4 regions of the Ancylobacter mangrovi genome follow, and region 3 is predicted to be linked to each of the others. Evidence: predicted binding sites of a transcription regulator. Region 3 holds the regulator's gene; each other region holds the start of a gene.
What was found. Region 3 encodes LexA, which represses DNA repair genes until DNA is damaged. Its sites were predicted from a motif close to TGTTCNNNNTGTGTTCNG; they were not measured.

Region 1 (5,445 bases), on a different contig from region 3:
CAGGTGGCGCGGCGGCATCAGGACCAGCGAGAGGCCGCGCGCATCGGCGAGGAGGTCGTCGAGCCTGAGATGACACTCGCCCTTGATGCCGGCGCGCAGATTGCCGACCGTGAGCAGGCGGGTGAGCCGTCCCCAGCCGGCGCGGTCCTGGGCATGGGCGACGATATCCGGCGTGCCGTCGGCGAAGACCAGCCGCGCGCCGACGACGAGGGTGAGGGCGAGCTGCGGCGCCGCGCCGCGCTCGGCCGCCTCCCCGGCGAGCGTGCGCACGACCCGCTCCAGCGCATCCTCTTCTTCCGGCGGGGCGGTCGGGCTGGAGAGGGCCGCGCCGGCGTCCTTTCCGGGCGCCCGGCCCTGCGGAGGCGGGGCCTCCGGTGCCGGACGCCGCGAGGACGAAATCGCCGATACCGGGCTCCTCGATATCGGGCTCTGCGAGGCCGGATCACCTGAGGCCGGGCCTTCCGGCGCCAAGCCTTCGGGTGCCCGATCCTGCTCCCTCTCGCCGAGCGCCTGCGCCGGCTCGGACGGAGCGCCGTCGGCCGGTTCGCCGGTGCCGGCCTCCGCGGCCTGCGCGTGCCGCGCGAGAACCGCCGTCCGGGCCTGCCACGCCTCGGCATAGACCTCCTTCGCCCGCTCCACCGCCGCATAGGCGCGCACCACGCCGGCCACCGTGTTGCGGTCGGCGATGCCGATGCCGGCATGGCCGAGGGCGAGCGCCTGCGTCACCAGCGCCTCCGCCGGCGAGGCCCCGCGCAGGAAGGAGAAGTTCGAGGCCGCGACCATCTCGGCGAAGAAGGGGGTGCTCATCGCCGCCTCACGCGAACAGGCCGTGCAGGAACCAGCGCGGCGCGGCCGGCTCGCGGTCGTAAAGGCCGGCGCGGAACAGCCAGAAGCGCCGCCCCTCGCGGTTCTCGACACGGAAATAGTCGCGCGTGAGCTCGCGCGCATGCGGGGCTCCGGGCACGCCGCCGGGCACGCGCCACCATTCCGGGGCGATCCGCTCGGGCCCCTCGGCGCGGGTGACCTCGTGCACCACGCGCCGCCAGCGGAAGCGCAGCGGCGGCCCGTCGGGCACCTCGGCCAGCGCCTCGACCGGCTGGGGCGGGTCGAACAGGGTGAGCGGGCGCGGCAGCAGGAATTCGGGGCGGGCCATGGGCGGCACCGGCTCGCCCGCCGGCACCTGCACGCTGACCCGCTCCGGGTCGTGGGTGTCGCGCATCGAGAAGCGCAGCACCCGCTCGCGCCCCAGCCGCACGGCGAGCCGGTCGGTCAGCTCCGCGACCTCCTCCTCCGCGACCGCGCGCCCGTCGAGGCTCACCTGCGCGGGGGTGAGCGACTCGGCGCGCAGCACGGCGAGCCGCACCAGATCGAAGCCGAAGCCGGGATCGATCGGGTCCGCCAGCGCCGCGATCCGCTCGCGGTAGAGCCGCATCAGCGCGGGCGCGTCGCGCGAGGGCCGCGCGGTCTCCACCTTCAGCCGCCGCACCGCGCCGTCGGCCCGGAAGAACGAGGCCTCGAAGGCCCGTCCGCCCTCCCCGCGCGCTTCCAGCATCAGGGCGAGGTCCCCGACCAGCCCGGCCAGCGCGCCCTCTATGTCCTCCGCGCGGCCGATCGGCTCGGCGAAGCGGCGCTCGGCGATGCAGGCCGGCAGCGGCCGGCGCGGCACGATGCGCACGTCCTCATGGCCGAGCGTGCGGCGCAGGCGCACCAGCAGCTCCTCGCCGAAGCGCGCGGCGAGCGGCGTGCCGGGCCGCTCGGCGAGGTCGCCCATGGTCTTCAGCCCGGCCCGGGAGAGCCCGCTCGCGATCGTCTCGTCGATGCCGAGCAGGGCGACGGGAAGCGGCGCCACCGCCCGCGCCTCCCCGCCCGGCGGCACCACGCCGCCCCGGCTCGCCCGCGCCAGCGCGCGCGCCGCCTCCGGCGTGCCGGCAATGACCGCCGTGGCGCCGAGCCCGCGCCGCTCCAGATGGTCGAGAAGGCGCGCGCGCATCATCGCTTCGCCGCCGAACAGATGCGCGCAGCCGGTGATGTCGAGCACCAGCCCGTCGGCGCCGTCGAGTGCGACCAGCGGCGTCCAGCGGTCACAATCGTCAGCGATCGCCTCGAGAAAGGCCGCGTCCGCCACCGGGTCGTGCTCGATCACGGCGAGGTCGGGAATGCGCGCGCGCGCATCCGCCAACGTCAGGCCGGGCGCGAGCCCGCACCGGCGCGCCTGCCGGTCCACCGCGACGAGGCGCAGCGCGTTCTTCACCGTCTCGACGAAGACCAGCGCCGCCGGCGCGGGCAAGCCGTCAGCCCGCGCGGCGGAACGGCGCGACGGCGCGCTCCCGCCCCGCCGGCTTCGCTCCAACCGGTCCGCCGGCAGGAACGGGAACCACAGCGCGAGGTAGCGCGGGGAGGTCGCGGAAGGAACATGTCTCACGGTCCCACTCCAGTTTCCATGTGCCCCCTTCCACCGGCCGTCCCTCGGGCCCGCCGCGATGGCGCAGCAGGCGCACCTCGAAGGCCGGGGCGCCGGGGGCGTGGCCCTCCAGCGGCAGCGAGGGAACGGGCGCCACCCGCCAGCGCGTCGCCACGGCGGTGGGAACGCTCCGCGCCGCCCCGCGCAGCAGCAGGCCGGTGACGCCGGCCGCCGCGGCGCGCAGGCAGAGGCGGCGGGTGGCGGTGAGGTCGAGCACCTTCGGCGCGCCCCAGATCTCGATCAGCACGGCCCCGAGCGCGGGACAGCGCAGCGCGTCCTCGCCCGCGCGCAGCGCCGCCGCCGCGTCCGGCGCCCGCACCAGCACGAGGCCGGCGGGATCGATCCCGAGCCCGGCAAGGCCGGCGGCATCGAGCCGCCCGAGCTCGGCCTCGGCCATGTCCTGCCGCACCCAGAGCACCGGACGGGCGCCCGGCCGCAGCGGCACGGGAGGGGCGTGCCCAGAGCCCGCGAGCGGAAGAGGCGCTGGAGACACGGGCATGGGGGGCAGGTGCGCCGCCTGCCCGGCCCGCAAGGCCAGCGCCAGGGCGAAGCCGGCCGCTGTCGGCTGGTCCGCGCCCCGCTCCGCCTGCACCTCGTGCAGCGTCCCGCGCCCGAGCGCGATCTCGCCGGTCCCGGCGGCGCCGAGGGTGAAGGAGGAAGCCTCGCCGGGCAGGCGCTCCGCCTCAAGCCCGGCGAGCAGCTGCCTCAGCGCGGAAACGTCTCGGGCAGGGCCCATCGTCGCGCTCACATTAGTTCATGTTTTGTTCTCATAAAGACGACTCGTTCCGCCTCGCGAGTCAAGCCTCCTTGCGAAACAGGATGCGCGCGCAGGGGCGGGACGGCATAGTGCGCTCCTGCCTGCACGGGGCGCCGGAAAGCGCGCCGCGCCCCGGCAGGCCGGGAGTAGCGACGCCATGCAAGACACCGAATCCTCCCGCCCCGCACCCCTCGCCCCCGTTCCCTTCGACCCCGCCTCGACGCCGGACTGGATCGGCCCGCTCGACCGCGCCGCCGGCCCGCTCTACGCCCAGATCCTCGCCGCGCTGGAGGATGCGGTGGCGCGCGGGGTGCTGCGCCCGGGCGAGCGCCTGCCCACCCAGCGCGCCCTCGCCGAGCAGCTCCAGGTCGATCTCACCACGGTCACGAGGGCCTATAGCGAGGCGCGCCATCGCGGGCTGATCGACGCCGTCACCGGGCGGGGCTCCTTTATTCCCGGCGGCTCGGGCGCGGCCGTGCCGGCGCTCGACCTGTCGATGCTGATGCCCCCGCCCCCGCGCGGCCTGTCGCTCGGCGCGCTGGTCGAGCGCGGTCTCGCCTCGCTCCTCGCCCGCTCCAATGCCGACGTGCTGATGGCCTATCACATCGGCCCCGGCGCCGCGCCGGACCGGCTGGCCGCGACGCAATGGCTGGAGCCCGTGCTCGGTGCGGTGGACCCGCGCCGCGTGGTCGTCACCCCCGGCACCCAGCCCGCGCTGGCCGCCCTGCTCTCCATGCTGGCCCAGCCCGGCGAGGTGATCCTGGCGGAGCCGGAGACCTATCCCGGCTTCCTCGCCGCGAGCGCCGCGCTCCGCCTCGCCGTGACGCCGGTCGCCTGCGACGCGCAGGGGCTCGAGCCCGAGGCGCTGGCGCGCGCCTGCGAGACGCTGAAGCCGCGCGCGCTCTACATCCAGCCGACCATCCAGAACCCGACCACCCGCACCATGCCGCCGGCGCGGCGCCACGAGATCGCGGCGGTGGCCAGCGCCTACCGCCTCACCGTGATCGAGGACGATCCCTACAGCCGGCTGATCGACCGGCCCGCCCCGGCGCTCGCCGCCCTGCTGCCGGAATCGGCCTATCACGTCGCCACCCTCGCCAAGTGCCTGACGCCCGGCCTGCGCACGGCCTTCGTCACCGTCCCGCAGCGCGAGGATCCCGAGAGGCTGGCGGCGGCGCTGCGCGCGCTCACCCTGATGCCGGCGCCGCTGATGAGCGCGCTGGCGACGCGCTGGATCGCCACCGGCACCGCGACCCATCTGCTCGGCGCCATACGGCGCGAGGCGCGCGAGCGCCAGCGGCTGGCGCGGGACCTGCTGCCCGCGGGCAGCCACGCGCATCCGGACGGGCTTCACGTCTGGCAGCCCCTGCCCGCGCGCTGGGACAGCGCCCGCCTCATCGAGGCGGCGCGGCGGCAGGGGCTGGGGATCATGCCGGCCGAGGCCTTCAGCGTCGACGGCACGGCGCGCCGGGCGGTGCGCATCGCGCTCGGCGCGGTGGCCGACCGTGCCCGCCTCGCCGAAGCGCTCGGCGGGCTGGCGGCCCTGATCGAGGGGAAGGAAGAGCGTTCAGGCGCGCGGGGCTGATCCTGCCGGCCCGCCGGCGGGCGCGCCGGGAACGGAGGGATCGACGAGACGCCCCTCCTCGGCCTTGTAGAAGTACTGGCTGGCGACCAGCCATCCCTTCAGCGGCCGCAAGGGCGGAATGCAGGTGGCGAGCATCACCGGCACGGTGGTCACCAGATGCACCCAGTAGGGCACCTGGAACGCCACTTCGAGCCAGAGCCCGAACGCCACCGAGGGCACGCAGCCGAAGCAGATGACGAAGAAGGCCGGCCCGTCCGCCGGATCGGCGAAGGAATAGTCGAGCCCGCACACCTCGCAGCGCGGGGCGATCTTCAGGAACCCGTTGAAGAGATGGCCCTGCCCGCAGCGGGGACAGCGCCCCTTGATGCCGCATTCGAAGGGCGACAGCTTCGGCCATTCGCGATTGAGCATGGCAGCCTCCTGCTTCGGATCGGAGGCAGGAACCGCCGCCCGACCCCGCTCATCTGGGCGCGGCGGCATACAATGTCAACGAAACCGCCCGATTGCATGGGCATTCACGGGCAATGCATGGGGCGACGAGGCTTTTCCGCCGGGTGGCGAAGCTGACGGTACCGGAGGGGGACGTTAACCAATCCCGCGCAAGGTGGTCGACGGGCGCCCACCCACCGATTCGCCGTCCCT
Region 2 (5,445 bases), on a different contig from region 3:
CCCAGCTCGCGCGCGACGATCTGCGCCAGCGTCGTCTTGCCGAGCCCGGGCGGGCCGACGAACAGCACGTGGTCGAGCGCCTCGCCGCGCGCCTTCGCCGCCTTGATGAACACGTCGAGATTGGCGCGCGCCTGTTCCTGCCCGACGAAATCGGCCAGCGTCTGCGGGCGCAGCGTCGCCTCGGCGAGGTCCTCCTCGCGCTTGTCGGGCGTGATGAGGCGCTTGGTGTTCATGCCGGCGGGCTCCCGCGACGCGAGGGAAACACGCCGCCGACGATCAGCACGCCGGTGACGATCACGATCGCCGCCGCGAAGATCGGCGCGAGGATGATGGCGCGGTGCTCGAACAGTGCCTCGTATTCCTTGAAGTCGATCGACAGGAAGACCACGGCGAGCGGCAGCAGCGACACCACCAGCACCGCGACGAGCACGAACAGCCGCGAGCGCGGCGTGAAGGACAGCGCGAAGGCGCAGATCCCCGCCGCCAGCCCGCCCGGCACCACCGCGATGGCGGCGTAGTTGGCCGACATCAGGCTGTGCATCAGCCGCTCGATCATCAGCACGGCGATGATCGCGCCGCCATAGGCGAAGATCATGGCCGGGATACGCGACGGCCACGGCCACACGGCCGGCTCGCGCCGGTCGGCACCGCGCAGGCGCGAGAGCAGGCGCAGCATCATCGCGCCAGCTCCTTCAGCCCGAGCCGGATCAGCCGTGCGGCGTCGGCCCCCTCGCCCGCCTCGCGCAGCGCGGCCGCCACCGCGGCACTGGCCTGCACCTGCGCGTAGCCGAGATTGACCAGCGCCGAGACCGCGTCGCTCACCGGCGCGGGGGCGCTGCGCTCCTCGATCTGCCCGGCGAGCTGGGCCAGCGCGGGGTCGACGTCGGCGAAGCCCGGCGCCTTGTCCTTGAGCTCGGCGACGATGCGCGCGGCGACCTTCGGCCCGACGCCGTTGGCGCGCGCCACCATCGCCCGGTCGCCCATCGCCACCGCATTGGCGAGCTCGGAGGGCGAGAGGGTGGAGAGCACGTTGAGCGCCACCTTGGAGCCGACCCCCTGCACGTTCTGCAGCAGGATGAACCAGGATTTCTCGGCCTTCGAGACGAAGCCGTAGAGCCGGATCATGTCCTCGCGCACGAAGGTCTCGATGAACAGCGTCGCCGCCTCCCCCGCCGGCGGCAGCGCCTGCAGCGTGCGCCCGGAGCAGTGCACGAGATAGCCCACCCCGTGCACGTCGAGGATGACGTGATCCTCGCCATAGGTATCGACCACGCCCTTCAGCTTGCCGATCATCGCGCCGCCATCCGGGCCTTCATCTGCGCCATGCCCCTATGCTGGGCGTGGGTGACCGCCACCGCAAGCGCGTCGGCGGCGTCGTCGGTCTCGAAATCGGCCTGCGGCAGCAGCACCTTCATCATCATGCGGATCTGCGCCTTCTCGGCCCGGCCGGCGCCGACCACGGTTTTCTTCACAAACAGCGCGGCATATTCCGACACCGGCACGCCGGCAAGGGCCGGGGTGAGCATCACCACGCCGCGCGCCTGGCCGAGCTTCAGCGTCGAGGCCGGATTGACGTTGACGAAGGTCTCCTCCACCGCCGCCTCGTCCGGGCGATAGGCGGAGAGCACGCGCGCCAGCTCGGTATGGAGCGCGGCGAGGCGGTCCGCGAGCCCGCCCTCCTCCGGCGGCAGCACCGTGCCGCAGGCGACGAAGGTCAGCCGCGTGCCGGCGGCCTCGATCACCCCCCATCCGGTGCGGCGGAGGCCGGGGTCGAGCCCGAGGATGCGAATCGCAGGTGGCGCCATATCATCGGCGTACCCGAACAAAGGACGAACGTGAAGGCCGTGGGCGCCGCCTGCCCGCCCGCCGGCCGGTTGTGGTTAACGCAAGGTTGATATCGCCGGCGCCCGTTGACGCCGGTCAAGACCGGGACGCCGCGCCGGGCGCATGCTGGCGCCTCCGGTCCCTCGGGGGTGACGGCAATGAACGCGAAGACCGACGGCGGGAAGATCGACCCGCTTCTGCGCGAGAAGATCGTGAAGGTGCTGGACACGCACCGCATCTGTACCGTCGCCACGCTGCGGCCGGATGGCTGGCCGCAGGCGACGACGGTCGGCTATGTGCATGACGGGCTGGCGATCTACTTCCTGTGCGCGCTCGACAGCCAGAAGGCTGCCAACATCGCCCGCGACGACCGCGTCTCGCTCACCATCGACCGCGACACGGCCGACATCATGGCCATCAGCGCGCTGTCGCTGGCCGGCCATGCGCGCGCCGTCGGGGACCGCACCGAGGCCGAGCGGGTGATCACGGCGATGATCGCCGCCTATGCCGACGCGCCCGCCCCGGTGCCGATCGTCCGCCCCAGCCCGGACGACATCCGCATCTTCCGCGTCACGCCGAGCGTGATCTCGCTGCTCGACTACTCGAAGGGCTTCGGTCACACCGACCTGGTGCGGCTGTAGTGCCTCAGCGCGCCTTGCGCTCGCTGTCGAGATCGGCCATCGCCATGGCCGGATAGCGCTCGCCGGCCGCGGCGCCCTTCGGCACCGCCGTCTCGATCGCGGCGAGATCGTCGGGCGAGAGGCGGATGTCCGCCGCGCCCAGCGCTTCGGCGAGGCGGTCGCGCCGGCGCGCGCCGACCAGCGGCACGATGTCCGCGCCCTGCGCGTCCACCCAGGCGATCGCCGCCTGCGCCACCGAGATGCCGCGCGCCTCGGCGACCTTTCTCAGCGCCTCGACCAGCGCGAGGTTGGCGGCGGCGTTCTCGCCCTGGAAGCGCGGGCTGGCGCCGCGGAAATCGCCAGCGCCCTGCGTGCCCTGCCAGTGGCCGCTGATGAGACCGCGCGAGAGCACGCCATAGGCGGTGACGCCGATGCCGAGCTCGCGCAGCGCGGGCAGGATCTCGTCCTCGATGCCGCGCGAGACCAGCGAATACTCGATCTGCAGGTCGCAGACCGGGTGCACGGCGGCGGCGCGGCGGATGGTCTCGACCCCGACCTCGGACAGGCCGATATGGCGCACATAGCCGGCCTTCACCAAGTCGGCGAGCGTGCCGACCACCTCCTCCACATCGGTGCCCGCCGGCAGGCGCGCGGGGCGATAGATGTCGATGTAGTCCACCCGCAGCTTGCTGAGCGACTGGGCGAGCGCGTTGCGGATCGCCGCCGGGCGCAGATCGTAGCCGCCCCAGCCGCCGGCCGGGTCGCGCAGCGCGCCGAACTTGACGCTGAGTTGGTAGGCCTCGCGCGGCACGCCCGTAAGCGCGTCGCCGATCAGCACCTCGTTGTGGCCCATGCCGTAGAAGTCGCCGGTGTCGATCAGCGTCATGCCGGCGTCGAGCGCGGCGTGCAGCGTGGCGAGGCTCTCCTCGCGGTCGGCGGGCCCGTACATGCCGGACATGCCCATGGCGCCGAGGCCGAAGGCGGAGACCTCCGGTCCGGTGGCGCCGAGCTTGGTGCGGGAAAGGGTCATGATGCGTCTCCATCGCGGCCGCCGGCAGTCCCGGCGGGATGGGCCAGATATGGCGCGGGGGAACCTGTTCGATAATCTATTCTTATCTGAATGAACCGTTCGGAAATCCGTACAATGCATTCTGCCGATCTCGCATTGCTCGATGCCTTCGCCGCCGTTGCACGCCACCGCAGCTTCCGCCGCGCCGCCAGGGAGCGGGGCGTCTCGGCCTCGACCTTGAGCGAATCCATGAAGCGGCTGGAGCACCAGCTCGGCGTGCGCCTGCTCAACCGCACCACCCGCAGCGTCACGCTGACCGAGCCGGGCCGGCGGCTCTATGAGCGGCTGAACCCGATGCTGGACGAGCTCGGCGAGGCGCTGGACGAGGTGAACAGCTTCCGCGACAGCCCGGGCGGCCTGTTGCGGCTCAACGTCCCCGGGCCGGTGGCGCGGCTGGTGCTGGCGCCGATGCTGGCGGAATTCCTCGCCGCCTATCCCGACCTCACGCTGGAAGTGCATCTGGAGGAGCGCCTCGTCGACGTGATCGAGGCCGGCTTCGACGCCGGCGCGCGCTATGGGGAAAGCCTGGCGCAGGATATGATCGCGGTGCCGCTCGGCCCGCCGCAGCGCTACGGCGTCTATGCCTCGCCCTCTTATCTGGAGCGCCACGGCGTGCCCTCGACGCCGCACGACCTGCTCGCGCACCGCTGCATCCTGCTGCGCTTCGCCGGCGGCGCGGTGCGGCCCTGGGAGTTCGAGAAGGACGGCCGAACGCTGATGATCGAGCCGCGCGGGCCGTTCATCAGCAACAATTCGGACATGATGATCCGCGCCACCATCGACGGCGTCGGCATCGGCATGAACTTCAGCGAGTTCGCCGCCCCCGCCGTCGCGCGCGGCGAACTGGTCTCGCTGCTGGAGGACTGGTGCCCGCCCTTCGAGGGGCCGTTCCTCTACTATCCGAGCCGGCGCCACATGCCGGTCGCGCTGCGGGTCTTCCTCGACTTCGTGCGCGCCCGCAACGCGCGGAGCGGGAATGCCGTTTCCGTCTAGCGGGCCCGGCTGAACGCGCCGCTCGCCAGCGCGACCCCGACCCCGGTGCCGATGACACCGATGATCGCCGCCGTGTCGGGATGCTCGCCCAGCACCGGCACGGCGATGAGCGCGGCGAGCGCGGGCACGAGGCCGGTGAAGGCGGCCGCGCGCGAGGAGCCAAGCCGTTCGATGGCGATGCCGAAGGCGACCAGCGCCACCACGCCCGAGAGCAGGCCCTGCATCAGCAACTGGAACAGAACCTCGGTGCCGTAGCCCTCGCGCACCGCCGTCACCACGCCGGGCAGGCCGGTGGGGGTGAGGATCAGCACCGACCACAGGCCGATCAGCCCCACCACCTCGGTCGCCTTCATGCCGGTGCGCCGGAAGGCGAGCGTATAGCCCGCCCACATCGTCGCCCCGCACAGCAGCAGCAAATGGCCGCGCCAGGCGCCGTCCTCGGGCTCGAACAGGCCGCGCCCGCTCAGCGTCACCACGCCGAGCGCGATGCAGATGAAGCCGACCGCCCGCGCCGTGCCGAGCCATTCGCGGAACACCAGCACCGAGATCACCGCCACCACGAGCGGCATGGTGCCCGGCAGCAGCGGACCGACATCGGCCGCCGGCACGAAGCGCATCGCATTGGCGACGACGAGGAAGAAGATGCCGCCGGCGCCGAAGAAGCAGAAAAGGAACGGCACCAGGCCGCGCTTGGGCCACGGGCCGACCCTCAGCCAGGCGGGGGCGAGCATGGTGGCCGGCACGATGAAGCGCAGCCAGCCGATCGTGGCGGGCGGCAGGTGGCCGTGCACGGCGTGGCGGGTCGAGACGATCCACGCGCCCCAGATGGTGACGGCAAGGAGCGCGCAGCCATAGCCGACGAGGCGCCCGTTGAGAGGCGCGGCGTCGGCGGCGCCGGTCGCGCGCGGAGCAAGAGGCTTCTGCATTGATCACAATCCG
Region 3 (5,445 bases):
GGCCGCTCGCCCGCCGGCACGCTGGTGGTCGGGCTGCCGGGAAACCCGGTCTCCGCCCATGTCTGCGCACTTCTCTTCCTCGTGCCGCTGCTGCGGGCACTGCAGGGCGAGGCCGTCGCGCCGAAGCCGGCCCTGAAACCCGCCAGGCTCGGTGTCGACCTCAAGGCCAATGACCACCGCATGGACTTCATGCGCGCGGCCATCGTCGGCGAGGAGGACGGCGTGCCCGTCGTGCGCCCACTGCCGGTGCAGGACAGCTCGATGCTGCGCGTCCTCGCCCGTGCCGACGTGCTGCTCGTGCGGCCCCCGAACGCGCCCGCCGCCCTGGCCGGCGAGCCGTGCCAGATTCTCCCGCTCGAGGATTGACCGCGCTGCCTTCAGCCTGTGTGCTGCGCGATCGCCGCAGGAGCCGATGCCGGCCGGCGCAGTAGAGGACTTCGCCGATGGACATCAACCTGCCGGACGTGCTCGCCGAGGTGCGCGCCGCCTTCGACCGCTACGAGCAGGCCCTCGTCACCAACGACGTCGAGGCGCTCGACGACCTGTTCTTCGAATCGGACACGACCATCCGCTATGGCGGCGGGGAAAACCTCTACGGCATCGGCGCGATCCGCGCCTTCCGCGCCGCCCGCTCGCCGGCCGGTCTGATGCGCCAGCTCGAGCGCACCGAGATCACCACCTATGGCCGCGACTTCGCGGTGGCGGCCACGCTGTTCCGGCGCGATACGGCGCCCGGGAAGGTCGGGCGTCAGATGCAGAGCTGGATGCGCACCCCCGGCGGCTGGAAAGTGGTCGCCGCCCATGTCAGCGTGATCGACGAGGTAAGCCACGTCGACGAGTGAATCGATAGAGGCGTGAGCGATATCAAGGCGCGGTCGGCGATTTGCGGATTTTGTTCGCTCATCGTGCTAAAGATCGGGCGCTGCGGCATTTTCGCGGCAGCGACTCGCTGCATTGCCGGGTACCCTGTCGCTCATGTCCGTGGTTTCCGTTCGCTTTCCCGCTGACCCGATGCTCTCCGCGAAGGCCGGTCGTGGGCGCGTGACCCGCGCCGAGAGCCTGCGCATGCAGCTCGCCGACGAGATCACGCGCGGCCTGCTGCCGCCCGGCACGACGCTCGACGAGACCGCCCTCGCCACCCGCTTCGGCGTCTCCCGCACCCCGGTGCGCGAGGCGCTGCGCGAGCTCACCGCCTCCGGCCTCGTGGATGCCCGCCCGCATCGCGGCGCGGTGGTGGCGCGCCCCGGCGTCGAGCGCCTGCAGAACATGTTCGACGTCATGGCCGAGCTGGAGGGCCTGTGCGCCGGCCTCTCGGCGCTGCAGATGACGCCGGCCGAGCGCCGCGCACTTGTGAAGCTGCACGATGCCATGGGCGAGTTGATGCGCCAGGGCGACTTCAACGCCTATCGCGAGGCGAACGACCAGTTCCACACCACCATCTATGACGGCAGCCACAACGACTATCTGATCGAGATCACCCTCGGCACCCGCCGGCGCCTGTCGCCCTTCCGCCGGGCGCAGTTCCGCGCGCTCGGGCGCCTCGGCTTGTCGCATACCGAGCACGACCGGGTGGTGACGGCGATCCTGCGCGGCGACCGCGAAGGCGCCATCGCCGCCATGCGCAGCCACATCGCCATCGTTCATGACGCTTATGAGCAATACGCTCAAAGCGTCTGATCTGACACGATAATCCAGATATCTTTCAGCCGCCGACGGCGTGGCTCTCGCGCCGTTCCTCCTCGGCGGCGAGAAAGCCCCGCCAGCCGCCGAACGCCGTGATGTCGCGCGCATTGGCCGCCGCGGCCGCCTCCATGAGGAAGCCCTTCACCTCCGTGCCATCGTCGAGCATCACCGACCCCACGCCGAGCGGAGCGGGAATGGCGGCGACCAGCCGGCCAAACGCTTCGGCGGGCAGCGCCCACACCTCGCAGGCGATAGGCGCGCCGGAGCCCGGACGGCCACGCACCAGCCCGGGCCGGCGCACCCGCCCTTCCGGCAGGAGATGCAGTCGGTAGTCGGCGCTGGTGCGCGCATTGCGCAGGAACACGCCACCGGCCGCCACCAGATCCCCGTTGAGCGGCAGGCCGGAGAGATGCGCGCCGAACAGCGCCAGCTCGAGAAAGCCCGGTGCCGGACGCGGCCTCGCCTGCGGGCGCGGTCCCAGCCGCCGGCCGGTCGCTCCCATGGTCAGGCCGGTATCCGCATGGAAGCCGGAGCCGAGCGCGGCGAGATGCGCGTCGCGCCCCGCCGGCGCCAGCAGCGTCACCCCCGCCGGCGCGTCGTCCGGCCGGATCTCGGCCGGCACCGACAGGGCGCACATGTCGAGCAGGTTCACGAAGTTGGTGTAGACGCCGAGATTGCTGTTGTAGCGCACCGGCTCGGCCAGCATCTGCTCGACCGTGTAGACGGTCGGCATGGTCGGCACCATCAGCGCGTCAAAACCGGCCAGCGCCGCGCGCGCCTGCACCTTCAGCTCGGCGAGCCGGTACTGGCCGCGGAACGCGTCGACCGCGCTGAGGCCCCGTCCCTGCTCGACGATGGAGCGCACCACGGGATGGAACGCGGCCGGCCGCGATTCCAGGAACGCGCCCACTGCGGCGAGGCGCTCGGCGACCCAGGGGCCCTCATAGAGCAGCTTCGCCGTGTCGTGGAACGGCGCCATGTCGATCTCCTCGACCTCGGCGCCCAGCCGCTCCATGCGGGCGACGGCGGCGGCGAAGGCCCGCTCGGCCAGCCGGTCGCCGAAGCTGACCAGATCCGCGCGGCGCGGCACCGCGATACGCGGCCGGGCGGGAAAGTCCCCCGGCGCGCCGATCGGCAGCGCACGCGAATAGGGGTCCGCCTCGTCCGACCCGCCCGCCGCGCGCAGCACCGCGAACGCTTCCTCGACCGACAACGCGAATACCGATACGCAGTCGAGGGAGCGGCAGGCCGGCACGACGCCGCTGGTCGAGACGAGGCCGAGGCTGGGCTTGAGCCCGACGATGTTGTTGAGCCCGGCGGGAACGCGCCCGGAGCCGGCCGTGTCGGTGCCGAGCGCAAACGGCACCAGCCCCGCCGCCACCGCCACCGCCGAGCCCGAGCTCGACCCGCCCGGCACCAGGTCCGCCCGCATGGCGTTACGCGGCGTGCCGTAGGGCGAGCGCGTCCCGTTCAGCCCGGTGGCGAACTGGTCGAGATTGGTCTTGCCGATAACGATCGCCCCGGCCCGGCGCAGCCGCGTCACGCAGCTCGCATCGCGGGTCGCGTCATAGGCGTAGTCCGGGCAGGCGCAGGTGGTCGGCAGGCCGGCGACGTCGATATTGTCCTTCACGGCGAACGGCACGCCATAAAGCGGCAGGCCGGCCGGATCGATCCCCTCCAGCGCCCGCAGCGCCGCCGCGATCGCCTGCGGCGTGCTGAGCGCGGTGAAGACCGCCGGATCGCCATGACGCTCGATGAGCTCGAAGCAGCGCGCAACCGTGTCCGCCGGCCGCGCCGCCCCGGAACGGTGGGCCGCGACGATGTCCGCGATGGTGCCGATCAATGTATCGTCCTTCCTGTGCTCCCGCGCTCATGCATAACACTTGAGCAGCACATAGGCCATTGCATACAGGAGCAGGAAACCGCGTTTCCACGGTGCCGGATTAGCGATCCATTTACCGATTGTGGAACACAAAAAGAACGGATAGTGTTTGTTCGTGATTTGTTTTCATTGCGGCGCGCGGACGGAAGGCATCGATGCTCACTCGCAAACAGCACGAGCTGCTTCGCTTCATCAATGACCGCCTCAAGCAGGACGGTGTTCCGCCCTCCTTCGAGGAGATGAAGGAAGCACTGGACCTGAGGTCCAAGTCCGGCATCCACCGTCTCATCACGGCGCTCGAGGAACGCGGCTTCATCCGCCGCCTTCCCAACCGGGCTCGGGCGCTGGAAGTGCTGCGCCTGCCGGAGGATTCGCAGCCGCCACGGGCCTCGCGCGCCTTCGCGCCCAACGTGATCGAGGGCAGCCTCGGGCGCGCCCGCCCCGCGGCGAGCGACGATGGCGCGTCGCGCTCGGTGCCGATCCCGGTCATGGGCCGCATCGCCGCCGGCACGCCGATCTCCGCGATCCAGTCGCGCGACCACACCATCTCCATGCCGCCGGAGATGATTGCGGGCGGCGAGCATTTCGCGCTCGAGGTGCGCGGCGATTCGATGGTCGAGGCGGGCATCCTCGACGGCGACCTCGCGCTCATCCGGCGGATGGACACCGCCAATACGGGCGACATCGTCGTGGCGCTGATCGACGACGAGGAAGCAACGCTGAAGCGGCTGCGCCGCAAGGGCGATTCGATCGCGCTGGAAGCCGCCAACCCGGCCTACGAGACCCGCATCTTCGGCCCCGACCGCGTTCGCATCCAGGGACGATTGGTAGGGCTTTTCCGGCGCTACTGAGGGCGCTTCGCGCCGGCGGGCCGCGGCGGCGCGAAGCGCCTCCGGCGGGTTGCCTTGGCGAGCGGCATCGATGGGCAGCGCCGGCTGGTCAGATTGGAAGCGGCATTTGTAACGGGGTTACCTGCCAGAGCTGACGGGCGGATGTGCACGAACTCACTGGTGAAGCTCCGAACGGCTCGAGCGGCCGGCTGGAATGTTGCTGGTCGCGGAAGGATCGCGGTTCTCGGCAGTTTTGCTCTGAGCCGATCCCTCGGCGAGGCGCGCGACGTCGCGAGCGAGGGTGGTGGACATACCCTCCGGCGCGAGCCTTGTCTCCCGCGGCGGCCTGGCCTCGGGAGGCAACCTGTGGTCTCGGGGAGGCAGTCTGGTCTCCGGCGGCAGCTTGGCCTCGGGAGGCGGATAACAAGACAGCGCCGCAGGCGCTGCGGAGTCGAACCCGGCTGGCGCCGATCCTTCGCCCCCGCCTCGTGCGCGGCTCAGTCGATTGTCTCGGTACGCGCGGACCCCAAGCGCACATGGGCTCTCGATAGGCATTCCTCCGGGGCCTCTCAGCGCGCCCGCCTCCGCAGGCCTTCATTGCGCGCGGTCGTCATTCCCGTTGCCCGTCATCGTCCGGCTCGTCATCCAACGCGCCGCCCCTGTCATTCGCCGGACTTTCCGCACTGGCTCGGCCGGCCGCGACCGGCTCGGCCGATGCACCCCTTCCGGGAGACAGCCCCGCCGGATCGACGCCCTGCGCGGGCGCAAGAAGGATATTGCCGGCCTCGGGAGATGGAGGCAGCCAGGGCCGCACCTCTCCGCCCGGCCGTGCCACCGAAAGGCGCCACTCCCCCGGCCCCGTCCGCGTCGCCGCCACCCCGCCGAGTTGGTGCCATGCATCGATATGGATCACCGTCGCCGCACAGTCCGCCGGCGGCTCAAAGGGCGTGACCACGATCTCGGCCCGCAGGCAGTCCTCGGCGAGCGAGCCGCGCTCGCGCGAGTAGGTGACGAGAGCACCATCGGGACCCGCCAGCGTGCAGCCCTGCG
Region 4 (5,445 bases), on a different contig from region 3:
TCACGATCGCCAGTCCGGTGAGTTTCGGCGCCGGCCAGATCGCCTTCATCAGCAGCGCCGAGGCGCAGACGGTGGAGATGGCCAAGCTGATGGCGCCGGGCGCGCTGCCCGATCTGGTGCTCGGCAAGGCCGACGCGCCGGTCACCATCGTCGAATACGCCTCCATGACCTGCGGTCACTGCGCGCATTTCCACGAGACCACCTACCCGGTGCTCAAGGAAAAATACATCGACACCGGCAAGGTGAAGTTCATCCTGCGCGAGTTCCCGCTCGACATCGTCGCCAAGGCCGCCTTCATGCTGGCCCGCTGCGCCGGGCCGGACAAGTACTACCCGATGGTCGACACGCTGTTCGAGACCCAGAAGAGCTGGGCCTTCACCAACAACCCGGCGCAGGCGCTGCTCACCATCGCCAAGCAGGGCGGCATGACCGAGGAACAGTTCAACGCCTGCCTCAACGACAAGAAGCTGGCCGGCGAGGTGGACCAGGTGGCCGAGCGCGGCTCGAAGGAATTCGGCATCGACGCCACCCCGACCTTCTTCATCAACGGCAAGAAGATTTCCGGCGCGATCAGCCCGGACGAGCTCGACAAGGAGCTCGAGCCCCTGCTCACCGCCAACTGAGCCGGCGAGAGGCTGGGTCGGCGAGAGGCTGAGTCGGCAAGAACGCCGCGGCGAGAGCCTGAGCCGGCAGGAGCGCGCGGCGGCGAGGGCTGGCGGCGATCCGAGCGGCCGCGGCAGTGAGAGCCCACGGCGGTCCAGGCGGCCGCCGTGGCGAGAGTTCGCGGCGGCGTGAACGGCCGCCCAAGCGGCCGCCACGTCTGCCTGCCAAGGCGAGCCGGCTCCGCTAGTCCGTCCCCGCGGCCTTCATGCCGCGGGAAGCCCGCGGGCATCGCGACGAAGGGCACGTCCTCACGCCGGCAGGATCAGCCGGCCCTCCTCGTCGAGCCCGAATCCGGGATTGTGCGCGATCTCCCAGGGGTAGCCGTCGGGATCGGCCACATAGCCGGAATAGCCGCCCCAGAAGGTCGCCTGCGCCGGCCGCAGCGCCCGCCCGCCCGCCGCCACTGCGCGGATGAGCGTGGCGTCGACATCGGCCCGGCTCGCCCGGTTGCAGGCCAGCGCCACGCCGCCGAACTGGCCGTGCCGGCCGTCGACGACGCCGGCATCGGTCGCCAGCTCATGGCGCGGATAGAGCGCCAGCACCACCGGGCCCGCCTCGAGGAACACCACGCCCCCGGCCTCGCGCACCTTCCGCGCCAGGCCGAGCTTCTCGTAGAAGGCGGCCGCGCGCGCGAGATCCGCCACGCCAAGCGTCACCAGCGACAGGCGCAGCGGCGGGACCTCCCGCCCTCCCCGCCGCACCGCCTCGCGCGTCAGTTCCCGGGCCGGCGCGTCCTCCGGCCCGTTCTCGCATTCCTCCACCGCGATCATGCATCCTCCCCGAACAGCGACAATTGCTCACCCTTGCGTGGCGGGCGGTTGAAGGCCCGCGTCGTCAGGCGCGTGTGGCGGCGGTTCAGGCCGAGCCGCTCCACCGCGATCTCGAAGCGCCGCGCCATGGTCCAGGCATAGGGGCCGCTGCCGGTCATGCGATGGCCGAAGGTGGAATCATATTCCTTGCCCCCGTGCAGTTCCCGCAGCTGCGCCAGGACGTGGCGGTAGCGATCCGGGAAATGGGCCAGCAGCCACTCCTTGAACAGGTCCTTGATCTCCAGCGGCACGCGCAGCATCACATAGCCCGCCTCCGACGCGCCGGCGGCGGCGGCGGCGTCGAGGATGCGCTCCATCTCCATGTCCGTCACCGCCGGCACGACCGGCGCCACCAGCACGGCGGTGGGCACGCCCGCCTCGCTCAGGCGGCGCAGCGCATCGAGGCGGCGCATCGGCGTCGCCGCGCGCGGCTCCATCACCCGCGCCAGCTTGTGGTCGAGCGAGGTGACCGACAGCGCGACCTTCACCAGCCCCCGCTCGGCCATCGGCGCGAGGATGTCGAGGTCGCGCAGCACCAGCGCGGACTTGGTGACGATGCCGACCGGATGGCCGAAATCGCTCAGCACCTCCAGGATCCGGCGCGTCAGTCGCCATTCGCGCTCGATCGGCTGGTAGGCGTCGGTATTGATGCCGAGCGCGATGGTGCGCGGCTCGTAGCCCGGCTTCGCCAGCTCCTTCGCCAGCAATTCGGGCGCGTCTGCCTTGGCGAACAGCCTCGTCTCGAAGTCGAGCCCGGCCGACAGGCCCTGATAGGCGTGGGTCGGGCGGGCGAAGCAGTACACGCAGCCATGCTCGCAGCCGCGATAGGGATTGATCGAGCGGTCGAAGCCGACATCGGGCGAATCGTTGCGGTTGATGATGGTGCGCGCCCGCTCCACCGTCACGTCGGTGCGGAAGACCGGCAGCTCGTCGAGGCTCTGCCAGCCGTCGTCGAACGCCTCGCGCGCCTGCGGCTCGAACCGGCCCGCCGCGTTGGAGAGCGCGCCCCGGCCGCGCCGGCGCCCGGCCTCGACCGACGGCCCGGCCGGCTCCGGCCCGCCATCCATTTCCGACAGCGTCGAGGTGTCCCGCGCCTGCGCGCGCTCCTCCTTCTCCCGCATCGCCCGCCGCTCCTCGGCCAGCCGGCCGAGATGCTTCGGCGCCGCCGCCGGCGGCGACTTTTGTCGGGGGAGAAGTTCGGTGCGGCGTTCCATGCCGGATTCTTAGTCCAGCCATAAGAACATATCAAGAACATACATCGAAATGCGGAAGACGCCGCTTCACGCGCGCGGACGCCTGCTATAGGCAGGGCAACGCCTTGCGCTTTGCGTGCAGGGTCCTCAGCCGCACCGCCCTCCGCCCCCTTTCCGCTTCAGGGAGCCGCAGCCAAGCGTGATCTCGGTCGTCGTTCCCACGAGTGGGTCCCACCGCCTCCTGATCCCCGCGCTCGCCTCGCTGGTCCCGGGCGCCGCCGCCGGCGTGGTGCGCGAGGTTCTGCTGGTCGACACCGGCGCCTCGCCGGAAATCGCCGAAATCGCCGATGCGGCGGGCTGCGAGTATCTGCGCGGCCCGGCCGATGCCGGCGCGCGCCACCGCCAGGGCGCGGCGGCGGCCCGCAGTCCGTGGCTATTGTTCCTGGAGCCGGAAGGCATCCTCCAGGAAGGCTGGGCCCGCGACGTGCGCGCCTTCACCGACCAGGTCGATCGCATCGGCGCCGCCGACCGGCGCGCGGCCACCTTCCGGCTCGCGCTCGACGGTTTCGGCGTGGCGCCGCGGCTGAAGGAAGCGGCCGCCGTGGCGCGCCACGCGCTCACCGGCCGGCCGCGCCCGGAGCAGGGGCTACTGATCCATCGCCGCTTCTACGAGGCGCTGGGCGGGCACGAGGCCGGCGCGCAGTCCGCCCGCCGGCTGGTGGCGCGGATCGGGCGCGGGCGGATGGTGCTCCTGCGCTCGCAGATGCTGCTGCCCGAAAGCTGAGACCGGCCGGCCCGTGTCTCAGGCCGGCGCGCGCAGCTTGCCGCGCTTGAGGTGCTCGTCGAGCCTCGGCAGGATCTCGACGAAGTTGCAGGGCTTGTGGCGGATGTCGAGCTGGTGGACGAGGATTTCGTCCCAGCCGTCGCGGCAGGCGCCCGGCGAGCCCGGCAGGCAGAAGATATAGGTCGCGTTGGCGACCCCGGCGGTCGCCCGGCTCTGCAGGGTCGAGGTGCCGATCTTGCCGAACGAGATCATGTGGAACACGGTCGAGAAGCCCTCCATGCGCTTCTCGAACAGCGGCTCGATCGCTTCGGGCGTCACGTCGCGCCCGGTGAAGCCGGTGCCGCCGGTGGTGATCACCACGTCGACCCCCGCATCGGCGATCCAGCCGGCGACCCGCACGCGGATGGTCTCGACATCGTCGGGCACGATGGCCCGGTCGGCGAGTTTGTGGCCCGCCGCCGCGATCCGCTCCACCAGCGTGTTGCCGGAGCGGTCGTCGGCGAGGACGCGCGTGTCGGAGATCGTCAGCACCGCGATGGCCAGCGGCACGAAAATCTTCTCGGCGGATTCGGCACTCATGGTTCAGTTACTGCTCTGGAACGTATTGCACTTGCCCATCGAGCCGGTGTCGAGCCCGGTGCGGAACCACTTCACCCGCTGCGCCGAGCTGCCATGGGTGAAGCTGTCGGGCACCACATAGCCCTGCGCCTGCTTCTGCAGCTTGTCGTCGCCGATGGCGGAAGCCGCGTTCAGCGCCTCCTCGATATCGCCTTCCTCGAGGATCTGCCACTGCTGGTCGGCATGGTGCGCCCACACCCCGGCGAGGCAGTCGGCCATCAGCTCGACCCGCACCGAGAGCGCGTTGGCTTCCGACCGCGAGACCTGGCGCTGGCGCGCCTGCACCTTCTCGAGAAGCCCGATCTGGTTCTCGACGTGGTGGCCGACCTCATGGGCGATGACATAGGCGGCGGCGAAGTCGCCGGGCGCGCGGAAGCGCTGCTTCATCTCCTGGAAGAACGAGGTGTCGAGATAGACCTTCTGGTCCAGCGGGCAGTAGAACGGCCCCATGGCCGACTGCGCGGTGCCGCAGGCCGAGCGGGTGGCGCCAGAGAACAGCACCATGCCCGGGTCCTGGTAGGTCTCGCCCTGCGCCTTGAAGACGGCGGTCCACACATCCTCGGTCTGCGCCAGCACGGTAGCGGCGAACTGGCCGATCTGGTCGCTCGGCGCGCCCTGCTTGCCCGAGGGCGCCGGCGACTGCTGCTGGCTGTAGCCGCTGTCGCCGCCGCCCATCAGGATATCGGCGCCGCCGATCAGCACCGCCGGATTGATGCCGGTCGCCCAGGCGATCAGGCCGATGATGATCAGCCCGCCAATGCCGAGGCTGCCGCGCCCGCCGGGTATGCGCCCGCCGGGCCCGCCAAATCCGCCGCCGAAGCCGCCACTGCCGCGGCGGTCCTCGACGTTGTCGCTACGCCGGAAATCCTCCCAACGCATATTGGCCTCCACTGCCTGCCATTGCGGCATGATAGTGATGCAGCCGCGCCGTGGCAGCAATGCGGATGACGGCAACATGTTCCCTAAGGGATCATGCCGCCGCTTCCGCCGGGGCGGCGAGCCACCCTTGGGCGAGGCTCACATCGGCCTGCGAGAGGCCGTGGCCGGCGGGCAGCAGCCGGTGCTCGACACGCGCGCCGGCCGCCCGGAGCTGGCCGGCGAGCCGCTCGGCGTTTTCGCTCGGCACGATCGGGTCCATCGCCCCGGAGAGCAGCAGCACCCGCGTATCCGAGGGCGCTGCCGCGGGGGGATTGGCGAGCGGCACCATGGCGCGCAGCAGGATCGCCCCGGAAAACGTTCCCGGCCGCAGCAGCAGCGTCGCGGCGGCGATGTTGGCGCCATTGGAGAAGCCGACGGCGACCGGGGTGGCAAGGCCATAGGTCTCGCGCGCCTCGCGGACGAAATCGGCGAGCTCGCCCGCGCGCCGGCGCACGTCCTC

Region 1: NVS83_RS11315 (ImuA family protein) is a predicted target of LexA. The motif match lies at 3,213-3,230, and genes of this name have one in related genera.
Region 2: ruvC (crossover junction endodeoxyribonuclease RuvC) is a predicted target of LexA. The motif match lies at 1,819-1,836, and genes of this name have one in related genera.
Region 4: NVS83_RS11390 (PA0069 family radical SAM protein) is a predicted target of LexA. The motif match lies at 2,709-2,726, and genes of this name have one in related genera.

Annotation. Positions count from the first base shown of each region.
Region 1 covers NZ_JANTHY010000003.1:346,611-352,055, reverse strand. The annotation lists gene NVS83_RS11325 (error-prone DNA polymerase) at 1-807, opposite strand, end outside; gene NVS83_RS11320 (Y-family DNA polymerase) at 815-2,287, opposite strand; gene NVS83_RS11315 (ImuA family protein) at 2,292-3,197, opposite strand; gene NVS83_RS11310 (aminotransferase-like domain-containing protein) at 3,376-4,803, shown strand; gene NVS83_RS11305 (DUF983 domain-containing protein) at 4,786-5,214, opposite strand.
Region 2 covers NZ_JANTHY010000006.1:115,777-121,221, reverse strand. The annotation lists gene ruvB (Holliday junction branch migration DNA helicase RuvB) at 1-233, opposite strand, end outside; gene NVS83_RS16000 (hypothetical protein) at 230-679, opposite strand; gene ruvA (Holliday junction branch migration protein RuvA) at 676-1,293, opposite strand; gene ruvC (crossover junction endodeoxyribonuclease RuvC) at 1,290-1,805, opposite strand; gene NVS83_RS15985 (pyridoxamine 5'-phosphate oxidase family protein) at 1,983-2,465, shown strand; gene NVS83_RS15980 (aldo/keto reductase) at 2,470-3,474, opposite strand; gene NVS83_RS15975 (LysR family transcriptional regulator) at 3,589-4,506, shown strand; gene NVS83_RS15970 (DMT family transporter) at 4,503-5,432, opposite strand.
Region 3 covers NZ_JANTHY010000005.1:10,845-16,289, reverse strand. The annotation lists gene NVS83_RS13435 (molybdopterin molybdotransferase MoeA) at 1-366, shown strand, start outside; gene hpxZ (oxalurate catabolism protein HpxZ) at 444-842, shown strand; gene NVS83_RS13425 (GntR family transcriptional regulator) at 1,012-1,677, shown strand; gene atzF (allophanate hydrolase) at 1,703-3,526, opposite strand; gene lexA (transcriptional repressor LexA) at 3,721-4,416, shown strand; gene NVS83_RS13410 (ComEC/Rec2 family competence protein) at 5,006-5,445, opposite strand, start outside.
Region 4 covers NZ_JANTHY010000003.1:362,383-367,827, reverse strand. The annotation lists gene NVS83_RS11400 (DsbA family protein) at 1-623, shown strand, start outside; gene NVS83_RS11395 (VOC family protein) at 912-1,433, opposite strand; gene NVS83_RS11390 (PA0069 family radical SAM protein) at 1,430-2,539, opposite strand; gene NVS83_RS11385 (glycosyltransferase family protein) at 2,865-3,449, shown strand; gene moaB (molybdenum cofactor biosynthesis protein B) at 3,468-4,028, opposite strand; gene ypfJ (KPN_02809 family neutral zinc metallopeptidase) at 4,032-4,946, opposite strand; gene NVS83_RS11370 (alpha/beta hydrolase) at 5,038-5,445, opposite strand, start outside.